Regions from separate parts of the Microbacterium sp. NPDC058269 genome, predicted to be linked through region 1. Evidence: predicted binding sites of a transcription regulator. Region 1 holds the regulator's gene; the other holds the start of a gene.

Region 1 (7,077 bases):
CTCCTTGCGGTCCCGCGTGAGAACGGCATCGGCACCGGCGGCGACGAGCGCCTTGACCGCAGAGTGGACGTTGCCCGACTCGTAGTCGAATACCGCCACCCGGGGTGCTGCGCTCACAGCGCGCCCTTGGTGGAGGGGATGCCGTCGACGAGCGAGTCCAGCGCCTTGGCCTGACGGAAAGCACGGGCGAACGCCTTGTACTCCGCCTCGGCGATGTGGTGCGGGTCACGTCCGCCGAGCACGCGCACGTGCACGGTCAGAGCCGCGTTGAAGGTGATGGCTTCGAACGAGTGACGCACCAACGAGCCGGTGAAGTGCCCACCGATGAGGTGGTGCTCGAAACCTGCCGGCTCCCCCGTGTGCACGAGGTAGGGACGACCGGAGATGTCGACGACGGCCTGCGCGAGAGCCTCGTCGAGGGGAACGAGCGCATCGCCGTAGCGGGAGATCCCGGACTTGTCGCCGAGAGCCTCGAGAATCGCCTGGCCGAGCACGATCGAGACGTCTTCGACGGTGTGGTGCGCGTCGATCTGGGTGTCGCCGGATGCCCGCACGGTCAGGTCCGTCAGGGAGTGCTTCGCGAAGGCGGTGAGCATGTGGTCGAAGAACGGCACCGACGTGTCGATGCGGCTCGCCCCCGTGCCGTCGAGGTTCAGCTCGAGCTCGACGGTGGACTCCGACGTGCTGCGTACACGGCTCGCGGTGCGCGGGGTCAGTGCGGGGGTGCTCATGAAGCCGATCCTATCGAGGCCAGGGCATCGAGGAATGCGGTGGTCTCGGCCTCGGTCCCCGCACTCACCCTCAGGTGTCCGGGGATTCCGACGTCGCGCACCAGCACGCCGCGGTCATACAGCTGCTGCCAGGTGGACTTCGGGTCTGAGACGCCGCCGAACAGCACGAAGTTCGACCACGACTCATGGGGGTGGTACCCGAGCGCTTCGAGTGTCGCCGTGATGCGGTCGCGCTGTTCGACGATCTCCTCGACCATCCCGAGCATCACGTCTGCGTTGCGCAGCGCTGCGACGGCCGCCGCCTGGGTGAGGGCGCTCAGGTGATAGGGCAGCCGCACCAGTCGCAGCGCGTCGATGAACGCCGGGTCGGCCGCGAGATAGCCGACGCGCGCCCCGGCGAAGGCGAAGGCCTTGCTCATCGTGCGCGACACTGCGAGCCGCGGTCGTCCTTCGAGCAGCGTCAGGGCGGAGACCGCGTCGCGCGGCGCGAACTCCTGATATGCCTCGTCGACGATCACGATACCCCTGGCCGCGTCGTACACGGCGTCGATCACGTCGAGACCGAGCGGGGTGCCGGTCGGGTTATTGGGAGAGCAGAGGATCACCACGTCAGGATCGGCCGCCCGCACCTGCTCGGCTGCCTCCTCAGGAGTGATCGTGTAGTCAGACTGACGGGTGCCGGCGACCCAGCGTGCCCCGGTCCCCTGCGCGATCAGCGGGTACATCGAGTACGTCGGCGCGAATCCGAACGCGGTACGCCCTGGCCCGCCGAACGCCTGGAGGATGTGCTGGAGCACCTCGTTGGACCCGTTGCCGGCCCAGATCTGCTCGGGCGTGAGCCCGTGCCCCAGGTACTCGGCGAAAGACTCGCGGAGGGTGGTGAACTCTCGGTCGGGATACCGATTGACATCACGGATCGCGACGGCGATATCGTCGAGGATGTCGCTCGCCACCGCATCGGGGATCGGATGCGTGTTCTCGTTCACGTTGAGCGCGATGGGAAGCGGCGCCTGCGGAGCGCCGTACGGCGTCAGTCCGCGAAGATCGTCACGTAGCGGAAGATCGTTGAGGGAGAGGGTCACCCTTCCCATGTTAAGCGGCACCCCGACTCGATGACGCAAAGTTGCTGCGGTGACGCCACGGCCGGATCAGTTCACATCCGGATCAGTTCACATACTGAGCCGGGATGGCCAGCGTCTGGCCGACCTGGAGCTCACCGCCGCGCAGCAGGTTCATGCGGCTGATCTCCCCGATGACGTCGCGAGGATCGGCTTCGGGGGCGACACCGGTGGCGATCGACCAAAGAGTGTCTCCGGGCATGACCGTCACGGTCTCGACACTGACGGCGGCCGTGTCTGCGCCCGAGGCGATCGCACTGCCGCCGCTGAGAGCGGCGAAGGCGATGCCGATCGCGAGGGGCACGGAAGCGAAGGCGAGCAGCACGGCGCGACCACGCGTCGTCAGTCGGAGTCGCGTCGAAGGACGGGGCGACGCCGGGATGACTGCTGCGGTGCTGAAGCCGATGCTGCTCATGTGGTGCTCCTTAGCCTGTCCCGGAACGGTGAGGCTGCCGGGGAAGTTGGCGTAGCGTTCGCATTCCCGTCTCGGCCGGGAGCCGTGAATGCGAAGCTACGTACCGAATATATCTTCGAGTTCGAACATCTGTCAAGTATTCTTCGAAACCACACCGGGAAATAGGCCGACACGCTCGAACAGATCTTCCAGATCGGCCCGATTCTCGGATACGGTTTCGATAAGGACACCCCACCACGGGCCTCCGACATTCGAAGAGGGACGTCGGAACACGCACCTAAGGAGCACCATGAGCGAGAACTCCGCACCCGAGTCGGAGGCACCGCGCACGCGTCGCCGGAAGAGCCTCAGCCCGAAGCAGATGGCGATCCTCGAGGTCATCCAGAACTCGATCGCGCACCACGGCTACCCGCCGAGCATGCGCGAGATCGGCGACGCGGTAGGCCTCAAGTCCCTCTCCAGCGTCACCCACCAGCTCGGGCAGCTCGAACTCAGCGGCTACCTGCGTCGCGACCCCGGGAAGACGAGGGCGATGGAAGTGCTCATCGACCTGCCCGGCGCCAGCACCGAGAACCCCGCAGACGTGGCGACCCCCGTCGGCGACGCCGCGCTCGTCCCTCTCGTCGGACGCATCGCGGCCGGCGTGCCGATCACCGCCGATCAGCAGGTCGAGGAGATCTTCCCGCTCCCCCGCCAGCTGGTGGGCAAGGGTGATCTGTTCATGCTCAAAGTCTCCGGCGAGTCGATGATCGACGCCGCGATCTGCGACGGCGACTGGGTCGTCGTGCGCTCCCAGAACAGCGCGGAGAACGGCGAGATCGTCGCCGCGATGCTCGACGGCGAGGCCACGGTGAAGGTGCTGCGCCGACGCGACGGCCACACCTGGCTGCTTCCCCGCAACTCCGCGTTCGAGCCCATCCTCGGCGATGAGTCCGTGATCCTTGGCAAGATCGTGGCCGTGCTCCGCGCGGTCTGACGCTCGACAACACGACGAAGGCCCTCCCGGGATACCGGGAGGGCCTTCGATGTATGCGCACGCGGCACCTGGGCCCATAGGCTCGAAGCATGTCGTCGCCCTACGGTTCATGGCCCTCACCCTTCTCCGCGGCCTCTGTCGCCGCTTCCTCTCCGCGCATCGACGGTGCCCGCTTCGTCGGCACCGAGATCTGGTGGGGCGAGTCGGTGCCGGCCGAGAAGGGTCGGGTGACGGTACGGAGCTCCTCCGGTGCCGAGATCCTCCCCGCCCCCTGGAATGCGCGCTCGCGCGTGCACGAGTACGGCGGAGGGTCCTGGACGGCCGATGACCGCGGCACCCTGTACTTCGTCGACGCAGGAGACCAGCGGGTCCGTCGTCTGACCCGCGGAGGCGACCTGACCGCCCTCACGGCGCCGGGTCCCTCCCATGGAGGTCTGCGTGTGCAGAACGGTCGACTGCTGGCCGTGCGCGAAGACCTCTCGACCACGCCGCATCTCCGCGCGATCGTCGAGATCCCGCTCGACGGGTCCGCCGCCGAGGACGCCTCCGCGATCAAGGTGGTCGTCCAAGGGGACGGGTTCTTCGCCCATCCCGCCCTCTCCCCCGACGGGACGCGTGTCTCATGGGTCGCCTGGGACCGGGGACGGATGCCGTGGGAGGGCGCGCGGGTGCAGGTCGTCCGCGTCGACGGCGGGACGCCGCACACGATTCCCTCCCGGGCGGCTCTGCAGCCGGAGTGGCTCAGTGACACGGAACTGGTCTTCGCCGACGACCCCGAAGGTCGGTGGGCCCTGCACCTCGTCGCCCTCGACGGAGTGGTCGCCGCCGGCCCGGCGCGGCCACACGCCCCTTCCGAGGCCGACACGGGCTACGGGCTCTGGGTGCTCGGGAACCGCTGGTATCAGCCGCTCGAAGACGGCCGTATCGTCGCCGTCCGCACCAACGGACGCGACGAGGTCGTCATGATCGACGCCGACGGCGGTGTGAGCGTGATCGACCTCCCGGGTGATGGCCACGTGAGCATCGACGCCGTCGACGGCACCCGCGTGCTCGTCTCCGGGAACGGCTCACGCGCGGCGGCCGGCCTGTGGTGCGTCGACGTCGGCTCGGGAGAGGTCGTCGCGGTGCGCGGCGGCGATCCGGTCGACCCGCTGTGGATGCCCGCCGCGATGCCGATCGAGATCGACGGCCCCCATGGCGCGGTGCACGCGTTCGCCTATCCACCCGCCAACCCGGAGACGACGGTGTCCGACGACGAGCTCCCGCCCTACATCGTGCTGGTGCACGGTGGACCGACGGCACACGTGACCGGCGCGGCATCAGCGGCGATCGCGTTCTACACGAGCCGGGGAATCGGCGTGCTCGACGTGAACTACGGCGGATCCACCGGCTACGGCCGCGAGTACCGCGAACGTCTCGACGGACAGTGGGGCGTGGTCGACGTCGACGATGTGATCGCCGCAGCCCGGGGCCTCGCGGACGCCGGACTCGCCGACCCCGACCGCATCGCGATCCGCGGCGGATCGGCCGGCGGGTGGACGGTGCTGTCGGCGCTGGTCCGCGGGGGCACCTTCGCGGCAGGGATCAGCCGCTACGGGGTGGCCGACCTGCGAATGCTGGCAGCAGAGACCCACGACTTCGAGGCGTCGTACATCGACGGTCTGGTCGGCCCGCTCCCCGAGTACGAGCAGCTGTACATCGAGCGTTCGCCGCTCACGCACACCGACCGCATCGCGGTCCCCGTGCTGCTCCTGCAGGGCGGGGAGGACCGGGTCGTCCCTCCGTCGCAGTCCGAGGCGATCCGCGACGCACTCGCGGCACGTGGCATCGACCACGAGTACGTGCTGTATCCCGCCGAGGGACACGGTTTCCGAAGCGGGGACACCATCGTCGACGCCCTCGAGCGCGAGCTGACCTTCCTCGGCCGCGTCTTCGGCTTCGAACCGCGCCTGTGAGGGGCCGCGTCGCGAGGGGCGGCGTCGCGAGGGGTCGCCTCGTGACGGGCGGAGGCTACTCCCCCACGCGGTTGCGCAGCCTCATGGCGCGATCGGCCTCGCGAGTATCCTGACGCTCGCGCAGGGTCTGCCGCTTGTCGTATTCGCGCTTGCCCTTCGCCAGGGCGATCTCGACCTTGGCGCGACCGTCGGAGAAGTAGAGCTTCAGCGGGATCAGGGTGTATCCCCCGGCCGAGACCGCGTGTGCGATCTTCGCGATCTCCTCGCGGTGCAGCAGCAGCTTGCGGATGCGCTTGGCCGAGTGGTTCGTCCAGTGCCCCTGCGAGTACTCGGGGATGTGCACCGAGTCGAGGAACACCTCGTTGCCCTTGACGAACGCGTAGCCGTCACTGAGGTTGGCTCGACCCTGGCGCAGCGACTTGACCTCGGTGCCGGTGAGCACCATCCCCGCTTCGTACGACTTCTCGATCGTGTAGTCGTGACGTGCGCGACGATTGGTCGCGACGACCTTCTCTCCGCGTTCCCTGGGCATGATGCTCTCCTGTTGCCGTGATGAGCCCGATCGATCGTTCCGACCGAGCAGCCTTTCAGGCTATCAGGTACGCAGCCAGCGTCGGATCGCGAACCCGGCGGAGAGCGCGGCGAGGATCACGCCGATGCCGATCAGGACGGGGACCACCAGGGCCGCGTCCTGCATCGTCACCCAGGTCGTGATGAACGGAACCCTCCCGCGCAGGTAGCCGTTCACTCCGAAGTGCACACCGGCGACGACCGCAGCGCTGGCCAGAGCCGAGCCGAGGAAGGCGGCGAAGACGCCCTCCAGGACGAACGGCGTCTGGATGAAGCGGTTGGACGCTCCGACCAGGCGCATGATGCCGATCTCCTTGCGCCTCGCATACGCCGACAGCCGGATGGTCGTGCCGATCAGCAGAGTGGCCGCGATGAGCATGAGCACGGCGATTCCCACCGCGATGTAGGTCGCCACGGTCAACGCGGAGAACAGCGGCTCCAGGTACTGCAGCTGGTCCTTGACCTGCTCGACGCCGGCTTGTCCGCTGAAGGCCTCGGCGAGCACCTGAGACTGACCCGGGTCCTTCATGGTGACGAAGAACACCTCGAAGGCCTGGTCGGGCGTGAGCACGCTCGCCTGGTCCGCGCCGAGCTGATCGACGAGCTTGGCGTACGTCTCTTCCTTGGTGTCGAACGTCATCGAGCTGATGAGCGGCTTGAGCGCGTCGCCCTCGAGTTGTGCGCGGACGGCGGCGACCTGCTCCTCGCTCGCCGCGCCGTCGAGACACGTCTCGGATTCCGAGACCGCGGAGCACATGTACACCGCCACCTGGGCGCGCTCGGCCCAGTAGCCGCGCATGACGCCGATCTGCCCCTGCATGAGGATCGCGGCGCCTACGAATGTCAAGGAGACGAAGGTGACGAGCACGACGGAGATCACCATCGAGATGTTCCGCCGCAGCCCACCCAGGGCCTCGGTCAGGATGAGTCCGATTCTCATGAGGTCGGGCCCACTTCCTCGTCGTCTTCGTCGGAGAGTCCGAGACGATCGGCGACACCGAGCTCGGCGACATCGACCGTCGGCAGAGTGATCGGGTGAGTTCGCGGACGGATCACCGCCGGCGGTTCCACGACCGCGGGAGGCTCCACGGTGTTCGAGGCGGCGTCGATTTCCGGCGCACGTGCGGGCTCCGGCGGCTCGACCGTGCGCGGGGCCGGAGGAACCACGGTCTCCCCGTCGCGGTCGACGGAGGCGGCGGCTGCCTTGCGCTGAGTGAGCTCCTCGGCGAGGGCCGCGCGCACCACCGAGAGATCGGCCGTCTGACGCTGCACCTCCTGCACGGCGGTGAGCGCAGCCGCTGCTGCCGCACCA
Region 2 (7,077 bases), on a different contig from region 1:
CTCGACCCCGTAGGAGTTCACATTCTGTCCGAGGAGCGTGACCTCGATCGCGCCGTCCTCGACCAGGAGGCGGATCTCGTTCAGGATGTCGCCAGGACGACGGTCCTTCTCCTTGCCGCGCAGACTCGGCACGATGCAGAATGTGCAGGTGTTGTTGCATCCGACCGAGATCGACACCCAACCGCTGTGAGCGGAGTCGCGCTTGGTCGGCAGAGTGGAGGGGAACACCTCGAGCGACTCGAGGATCTCGAGCTCGGCGTCGCCATTGTGTCGCGCGCGCTCGAGCAGCCCCGGGAGCGAGCCCATGTTGTGCGTGCCGAACACCACGTCGACCCACGGCGCCTTGTCGAGGACCGCCTGTTTGTCCATCTGCGCGAGGCAGCCGCCGACCGCGATCTGCATGCCGTCCTTGCGACGCTTGACCGAAGCGAGGTGCCCGAGCGTGCCGTAGAGCTTGCCCGCGGCGTTGTCGCGCACGGCGCAGGTGTTGATGATCACCACGTCGGCCTCGGCGCCGTCGACTGCTCGCACGTAACCCGCGCTCTCCAACGACCCCGAGAGACGCTCGGAGTCATGCACGTTCATCTGGCACCCAAAGGTGCGTACTTCGTACGATCGCTGTCGTCCGTCGTCGTCGACGGCTGCCGACGACGCGCCGATGATCGTCGGTTCGCTGCGCGGGATAGTCATGATCACCCCATTGTACGAGCCGTTGCCAGGCAGGTGCGGCGACGCGGCATCAGTCGGAATCGACGAACCGGACACCAGAGGTGGATCCGCCGAAGGATGTCTCCCCCAGAGCCGCCTTCGCGGCTTTCATCGCGACGGCTCCGTTGTAGCCGCGTCGTGAGAGCTGGCCGACCAGTCGGCGGAGCGCCGTGTCGTGGTCGAGCCGACTCATCGACCGCGCCTTGCCGCGAGCGAACTCGAGCGCGCGCTCGTCGTCATCGTCCGGGAGCTCATCGAGAGCACCGTCGATCACGTCGCCTGGAATGCCGCGCTGCGAAAGCGCGCGGGACAGTGCGACTCTTCCCTGCCCCTTTCGCTCGACACCCGATGTCACCAGCACTCCGGCGAGGGCCGCATCATCGAGATAGCCTCGACGGCAGAAGTCGTCGATCACATCGTCGATCACGCCGCTGTCGAGACCGACACCCCTCAGCACCTGCCGCGCCTCCGAGACGGACAGCGACCGAGCCCGCAGCTTGCGCACGAGTGATTCTTCAGCGGTGATGCGGACCTCATCGGACGACGGTGCCTCGTCGCGGATGTCGTCACTCGACCCGTCCGAGAGCGCGCGGAGACGAGGAGCGGACTGCGCCGGGTGAGACGCCGCCGTGGCGGAGCTGCCCCTCGCCCCTCGCGCGGGGTGACGCTCGCTGGGAGTACCCGGATCGGAAGCGTCGACGCCCGAGGGCCCGCTGGGAGGAGCATCCCAGGTCGTACGCCAGACCGCTGCATCGTCGGTACGTGGGGAAGGCGCCTTCGTCGACCGCGTGCCCTCCGAAAGCTGGGTCGGCGGAACGTCGGCGGGCTTCTTCGAAACTCCACCGAAGAGGGGGATGATGGGGGCGATCCGATCCGGATCGCCCCCACGGGAGTCGTTCATCAGGCCGGACGACGCTCGGCGAGCTCGTCAGCAGCCGCCGGCACAGCGGCCGCGCCACCGATGCCGAGCTTCTGCTTGATCTGCGTCTCGATCGCCAGTGCGATATCGGGGTTGTTGAGCAGGAACGTTCGCGCATTCTCCTTGCCCTGGCCCAGCTGGTCTCCGTCGTAGGTGTACCACGACCCCGACTTCTTGACGATGGCGTGCTCGACGCCGAAGTCGATCAGGCTGCCTTCGCGTGAGATACCGACGCCATAAAGGATGTCGAACTCCGCCTGCTTGAAGGGCGGCGCCATCTTGTTCTTCACGACCTTGACCCTGGTACGGTTACCGACTGCGTCGGTGCCATCCTTGAGCGTCTCGATACGGCGAATGTCCATGCGGACCGACGCATAGAACTTCAGCGCCTTACCACCGGCGGTGGTTTCGGGCGAGCCGAAGAAGACGCCGATCTTCTCGCGAAGCTGGTTGATGAAGATCATCGTGGTGTTGGTCTGGTTCAGGCCACCGGTGAGCTTACGCAACGCCTGCGACATGAGTCGCGCCTGCAGACCGACGTGCGAGTCGCCCATCTCGCCCTCGATCTCGGCACGAGGCACGAGCGCCGCTACGGAGTCGATGACGATGAGGTCGATGGCCCCCGAGCGCACGAGCATGTCGGCGATCTCGAGTGCCTGCTCACCGGTATCGGGCTGCGAGACGAGGAGCGCATCGATGTCGACACCGAGCTTCGCAGCGTAGTCGGGGTCGAGCGCGTGCTCAGCGTCGATGAACGCGGCGATGCCACCGGCGCGCTGGGCGTTCGCGATCGCGTGCAGGGTGAGGGTCGTCTTACCCGAGGACTCCGGCCCGTAGATCTCGACGATTCGACCACGCGGGAGTCCTCCGACGCCGAGGGCGACGTCGAGGGCGATGGAGCCGGTGGGGATGACGGCCACGGGGGCGCGCTCATCGCTGCCCAGCCGCATGACCGAGCCCTTTCCGAACTGGCGGTCGATCTGGGCGAGGGCGGTCTCGAGGGACTTCTCGCGGTCGGCGGGTGATGGCATGATGTGCTCCTTCTGCGCGCGTGATGCCGCCTGTAGGCTGTCGCGGCTCTCCCGGTTGGGAGAAACTCTCCGACAAGGCGTAATGGCTTTTCGGCTTGTTCTCCACCGTAGGAGAGGCCACCGACATCGACGTGGCGAGCTCACATACCGTGCAGAACAGACTCTCTGAACCACTTGTGCAGAAGACTACGCCCGCTTCGAACAGATCTTCGACGACACGCCGAGAATCTCCTATCGTGTCCCGTAGGAATCGACATCGACGCGCGGGTCAGCGACCGCGCGGCTCCTGCCTGCCGACACCATGTCGCCTGTCGTCGGGCACGTCCATCTCGGCGCACAGCGCCAACCAGATATCACGCGGCGGCGTGCCGTCCGCCAACGCCTCGATGGCCGTGCGGCCGCCGACGGCACTGAGTCCGAGGTCGTTCACCAAGGAAGAAGCACGCGCCTGGAACTCGTCATCGACGGCGCGGAAGAACTCGCTACGACGCATCGCTTCCCTGGCCGGGGATCAGTGCAGCGAGAGCTGGGGCTCGATCGACGCCACGAGGTCGTCGGGCACGACGTCCGGGAAGACCTGGATGCCCTCCAGCACGGAGATGCGATCTCCGACTTCGCGCATGATCGTCGAGATGGGAACGTCGAGAGCGTCAGCGACGGATGCGAGGATCTCGCTCGAAGCTTCTTTCTGCCCGCGTTCGACCTCACTGAGGTAGCCGAGCGCAACCGACGCCTTGCTTGCGACCTGCCGGAGCGTGCGCCCCTTCTGCAGGCGGAAGTCCCTCAGCACATCGCCGATTTCCTGTCGTACAAGAATCATCGGAACCTCCTCCCCATGTGATCGTTCGAGGTCTCCCCCGATGAGACAGCCAGTCTAGTACTCCTGGCATGCACAGAATCTACCCCTGCACTCTGTGGTTTAAGTGTGAGCACATCAGACGTAACCAACGCCGAGGCGTCACTATTCCGACAGCATCGCGAGCAGCTCGTCGAGTGCCGCTGCGACTGTCTGGGCGCGGATCGATCCCCGTTCCCCGGTGAAACGGAACGCCGTCGTCCGGGATGCCTCCGGTGTCACGATCCCGATGTGCACGGTGCCGACTGGCTGCCCGTCCGGGGAATCCGGTCCTGCTATCCCCGTCGTCGATACTCCGACATCGGCAGGCTGGCCGTCCACGCCGACGACGCGTCTCACCCCGTCCGCCATCTGCAACGCGACCTGCGGATGCACAGGGCCATGCGCGGCGAGGAGATCCGCATCGACCCCCAGAACGGAGGCCTTGACCGGCGTCGCGTACGCCACCACCCCGCCGAGCAGCACGGTGGACGCGCCGGGAACCGCGACGAGATCAGCGCACAGAGCGCCTCCGGTCAGCGATTCGGCGACGCCGAGCTTCCATCCACGCCGGCCCAGCACCGCGAGGACAGAGGCGGCCGCCTCGCTCACGACTTCCGGCGCGAGCCGCGAACCTGGGCCACGATGTAGTCGATGCCGCTCGCGACGGTGAGCACCAGGACGATGAGCATGAGGATGAAGGTGATCAGCGTCCAGGCATCGAGGCCGACGAGGTAATGCAGCGGAAGCAGCGCCCAGCCGAGGGCCACACCCTGGAATGCGGTCTTGATCTTGCCCATCCATGCCGCCGCGACGACATGCTCGCTGGCCACCATGAGCCGGTGGATCGTGATCCCCCACTCGCGCACCAGGATGATCACGACGATCCACCAGTTGACCTCGCCCAGGATGGCGAGTCCGATGAACCCGGCGCCGGTGAGCATCTTGTCGGCGATGGGATCCCAGAGCTTGCCGAAGTCGCTCACGATGTCGTACTTGCGCGCGAGGTAGCCGTCGACCCAGTCCGTGGATATTCCGACGATGAAGATGATCGCGGCCACCCACCGTAGGCCGGGCTCGGCAAAACCGTAGGTGCCGCCCAGGAGGAGCAGGACGAAGAAGATGACCGCCAGCGGGATGCGCGCGACGGTGATGGCGTTGGGAAGCTGCCGAGGGATGGCCATCAGTCGCGTCCCGTCAGGCCCCAGGCGTCTTCATCGCCCTCGACCTCCACCTCGGGAAGCCCGTCGTACTGGGCCGCGATCGGATCATGCGTCTGCGGCAGGGCCGGAGCAGGCGGAGCCGGAGGTGCAGCGGACGCTGCCGGCGACGCCGGCACATCGTCTCCTCGGAGCTTCGCCATCACCTGCGGGAGCTGCTCGGCCGTGGCCAGCACGTCGCGCGCCTTGGATCCCTCGGACGGACCGACGATCTCACGCGACTCCAACAGATCCATGAGGCGCCCGGCCTTCGCGAAGCCGACACGAAGCTTGCGCTGGAGCATGGACGTCGAGCCGAACTGCGACGAGACGATCAGCTCGGCCGCCGCGAGCAGCAGCTCCAGATCGTCGCCGATGTCCTCATCGACTTCCTTCTTCTTGGTCGGCTCCATCGCCTCTTGCACGTCAGGACGGTAGTCCGGACGTGCCTGACGGGTGACGTGCTTGACGACGGCGTCAATCTCCTTCTCGTCGACCCAGGCGCCCTGCAGTCGGAACGGCTTGGAAGAGCCCATCGGGGAGAACAGCGCATCACCCTGGCCGATGAGCTTGTCGGCTCCGGGGCTGTCGAGGATGACGCGGCTGTCCGTGACACTGGTGACGGCGAATGCCAGACGAGAGGGGACGTTCGCCTTGATGAGTCCGGTGACGACGTCGACGCTCGGACGCTGGGTCGCGAGGACGAGGTGGATGCCGGAGGCTCGTGCGAGCTGGGTGATGCGGACGATCGAGTCCTCCACATCGCGGGGGGCGACCATCATGAGGTCCGCGAGCTCATCGACCACGACGATGAGGTACGGGTACGGCTTGAGCACACGCTCGCTGCCGACGGGAAGCTCGACCTCGCCAGCGCGCACGGCACGGTTGAAGTCGTCGATGTGGCGGAAGCCGAACGACGCGAGGTCGTCGTACCGCATGTCCATCTCCTTCACGACCCACTGCAGCGCTTCGGCGGCCTTCTTCGGGTTCGTGATGATGGGCGTGATCAGGTGCGGGACGCCGGCGTAGCTGGTGAGCTCCACGCGCTTCGGGTCGATCAGGACCATGCGCACGTCCGTCGGGCGAGCGCGCATCAGCAGGCTCGTGATCATCGAGTTCACGAAGCTCGACTTACCCGAACCCGTGGAACCGGCGACCAGGAGATGGGGCATCTTGGCGAGGTTCGCGATCACGATGTTGCCCCCGACGTCCTTGCCGACGCCGATCGTCATCGGGTGCGTACTCTTCTGAGCGGCGGGCGAGCGCAGCACGTCGCCGAGCGCCACCATCTCCTTGTCGGCGTTGGGGATCTCGATGCCGATCGCGCTCTTGCCGGGGATCGGCGAGAGGATGCGGACGTCGTTCGATGCCACCGCGTAGGCGAAGTTGTTGCTCAGCTGCAGGATCTTCTCGACCTTGACGCCGTGACCGACCTCGACCTCGTACTGCGTGACCGTCGGCCCACGGGAGAACCCGGTGACCTTGGCATCGACCTTGAACTGCGACAGCACACTCGTGATCTGCTCGATCACCTTGTCGGTGGCTTCGGAGCGCATGACCGGAGGCGGTCCTTCGACCAGGAGGCCGGGAGAGGGCAGGATGTACGGCGTCACGGGAGCCTGAGGTCCGCGATCGCCAGGCCCCTCCGTGCCGAAGCCGTCGAGACCGGGGAGTTCGGGCACCTCACCGGTGTCGGAGGAGTCGTCGAGAAGTGCCGTGGTCTGCTGCTCCGCGAGAGAGTCGGCGACCGACCTCACGTCGGACAGCACCTCGGTGGCGGCGTCGTAGGGGTTCTCGACGACGACCGCCTGATCGTAGGCGGGAGTCGGGTCGGAGGTCGTGAGCAGGGCCGTGATGTCATCCGAGCCGAGAGTGCCCTCGTCGGGGTCTTCTTCACGACCGGTCTTGTTGCGTCGCCACCAGGGCAGCACGTCGGGATCGTCGACCTTGTCGGCGTCGTCGATCGTCGCGGTGTCCTTCGACGGTTTCTCCGGGCGCTCGGCGTCGAACATCCAGGCGTACAGGTCGCCGAGGCGGGCGCCGATGCGGTTCGGGGGTGTCTTGGTGAGGATCAGGATGCTGAGCGCCGCGAGCAGCGAGAGCACGATGTACGCGGGGATGTCGGTGAGGTATGTCAACGGCTGTCCGACCAACCAGCCGAGCAGCCCGCCCGATTCACTCAGCGCGGGCATCCCCTGATTCGGATGAGGACGCGGGCCGGCGACATGGAAGATCCCCGCGAGCGCCAGGACGAACATTCCGAACCCGATCCCGATACGTCCGTTGTCGTGGACCGAGGAGGGATGACGGAACAGCCAGCCGGCGAGCATCAGAAGCAAGACCGGCATGATGAACGCAACGCGACCGACGAAGAGACCGACCGAA

Evidence for each region. The regulator LexA, encoded in region 1, represses DNA repair genes until DNA is damaged. The targets are predictions, from matches to a motif close to TCGAACANNTGTTCGA.
Region 2: the regulator LexA is predicted to act here: its motif matches at 2,856-2,871, upstream of recA (recombinase RecA).

What each region holds. Positions count from the first base shown of each region.
Region 1 covers NZ_JBHVXT010000002.1:1,042,125-1,049,201, reverse strand. Annotated here, with positions in the region: gene hisH (imidazole glycerol phosphate synthase subunit HisH) at 1-117, opposite strand, end outside; gene hisB (imidazoleglycerol-phosphate dehydratase HisB) at 114-731, opposite strand; gene ACFVWL_RS13435 (histidinol-phosphate transaminase) at 728-1,813, opposite strand; gene ACFVWL_RS13430 (LysM peptidoglycan-binding domain-containing protein) at 1,896-2,264, opposite strand; gene lexA (transcriptional repressor LexA) at 2,554-3,240, shown strand; gene ACFVWL_RS13420 (S9 family peptidase) at 3,330-5,195, shown strand; gene smpB (SsrA-binding protein SmpB) at 5,251-5,727, opposite strand; gene ftsX (permease-like cell division protein FtsX) at 5,791-6,705, opposite strand; gene ftsE (cell division ATP-binding protein FtsE) at 6,702-7,077, opposite strand, start outside.
Region 2 covers NZ_JBHVXT010000003.1:196,280-203,356, reverse strand. Annotated here, with positions in the region: gene miaB (tRNA (N6-isopentenyl adenosine(37)-C2)-methylthiotransferase MiaB) at 1-690, opposite strand, end outside; gene ACFVWL_RS14570 (regulatory protein RecX) at 740-1,609, opposite strand; gene recA (recombinase RecA) at 1,609-2,658, opposite strand; gene ACFVWL_RS14560 (DUF3046 domain-containing protein) at 2,927-3,151, opposite strand; gene ACFVWL_RS14555 (helix-turn-helix domain-containing protein) at 3,170-3,478, opposite strand; gene ACFVWL_RS14550 (CinA family protein) at 3,620-4,105, opposite strand; gene pgsA (CDP-diacylglycerol--glycerol-3-phosphate 3-phosphatidyltransferase) at 4,102-4,677, opposite strand; gene ACFVWL_RS14540 (DNA translocase FtsK 4TM domain-containing protein) at 4,677-7,077, opposite strand, start outside.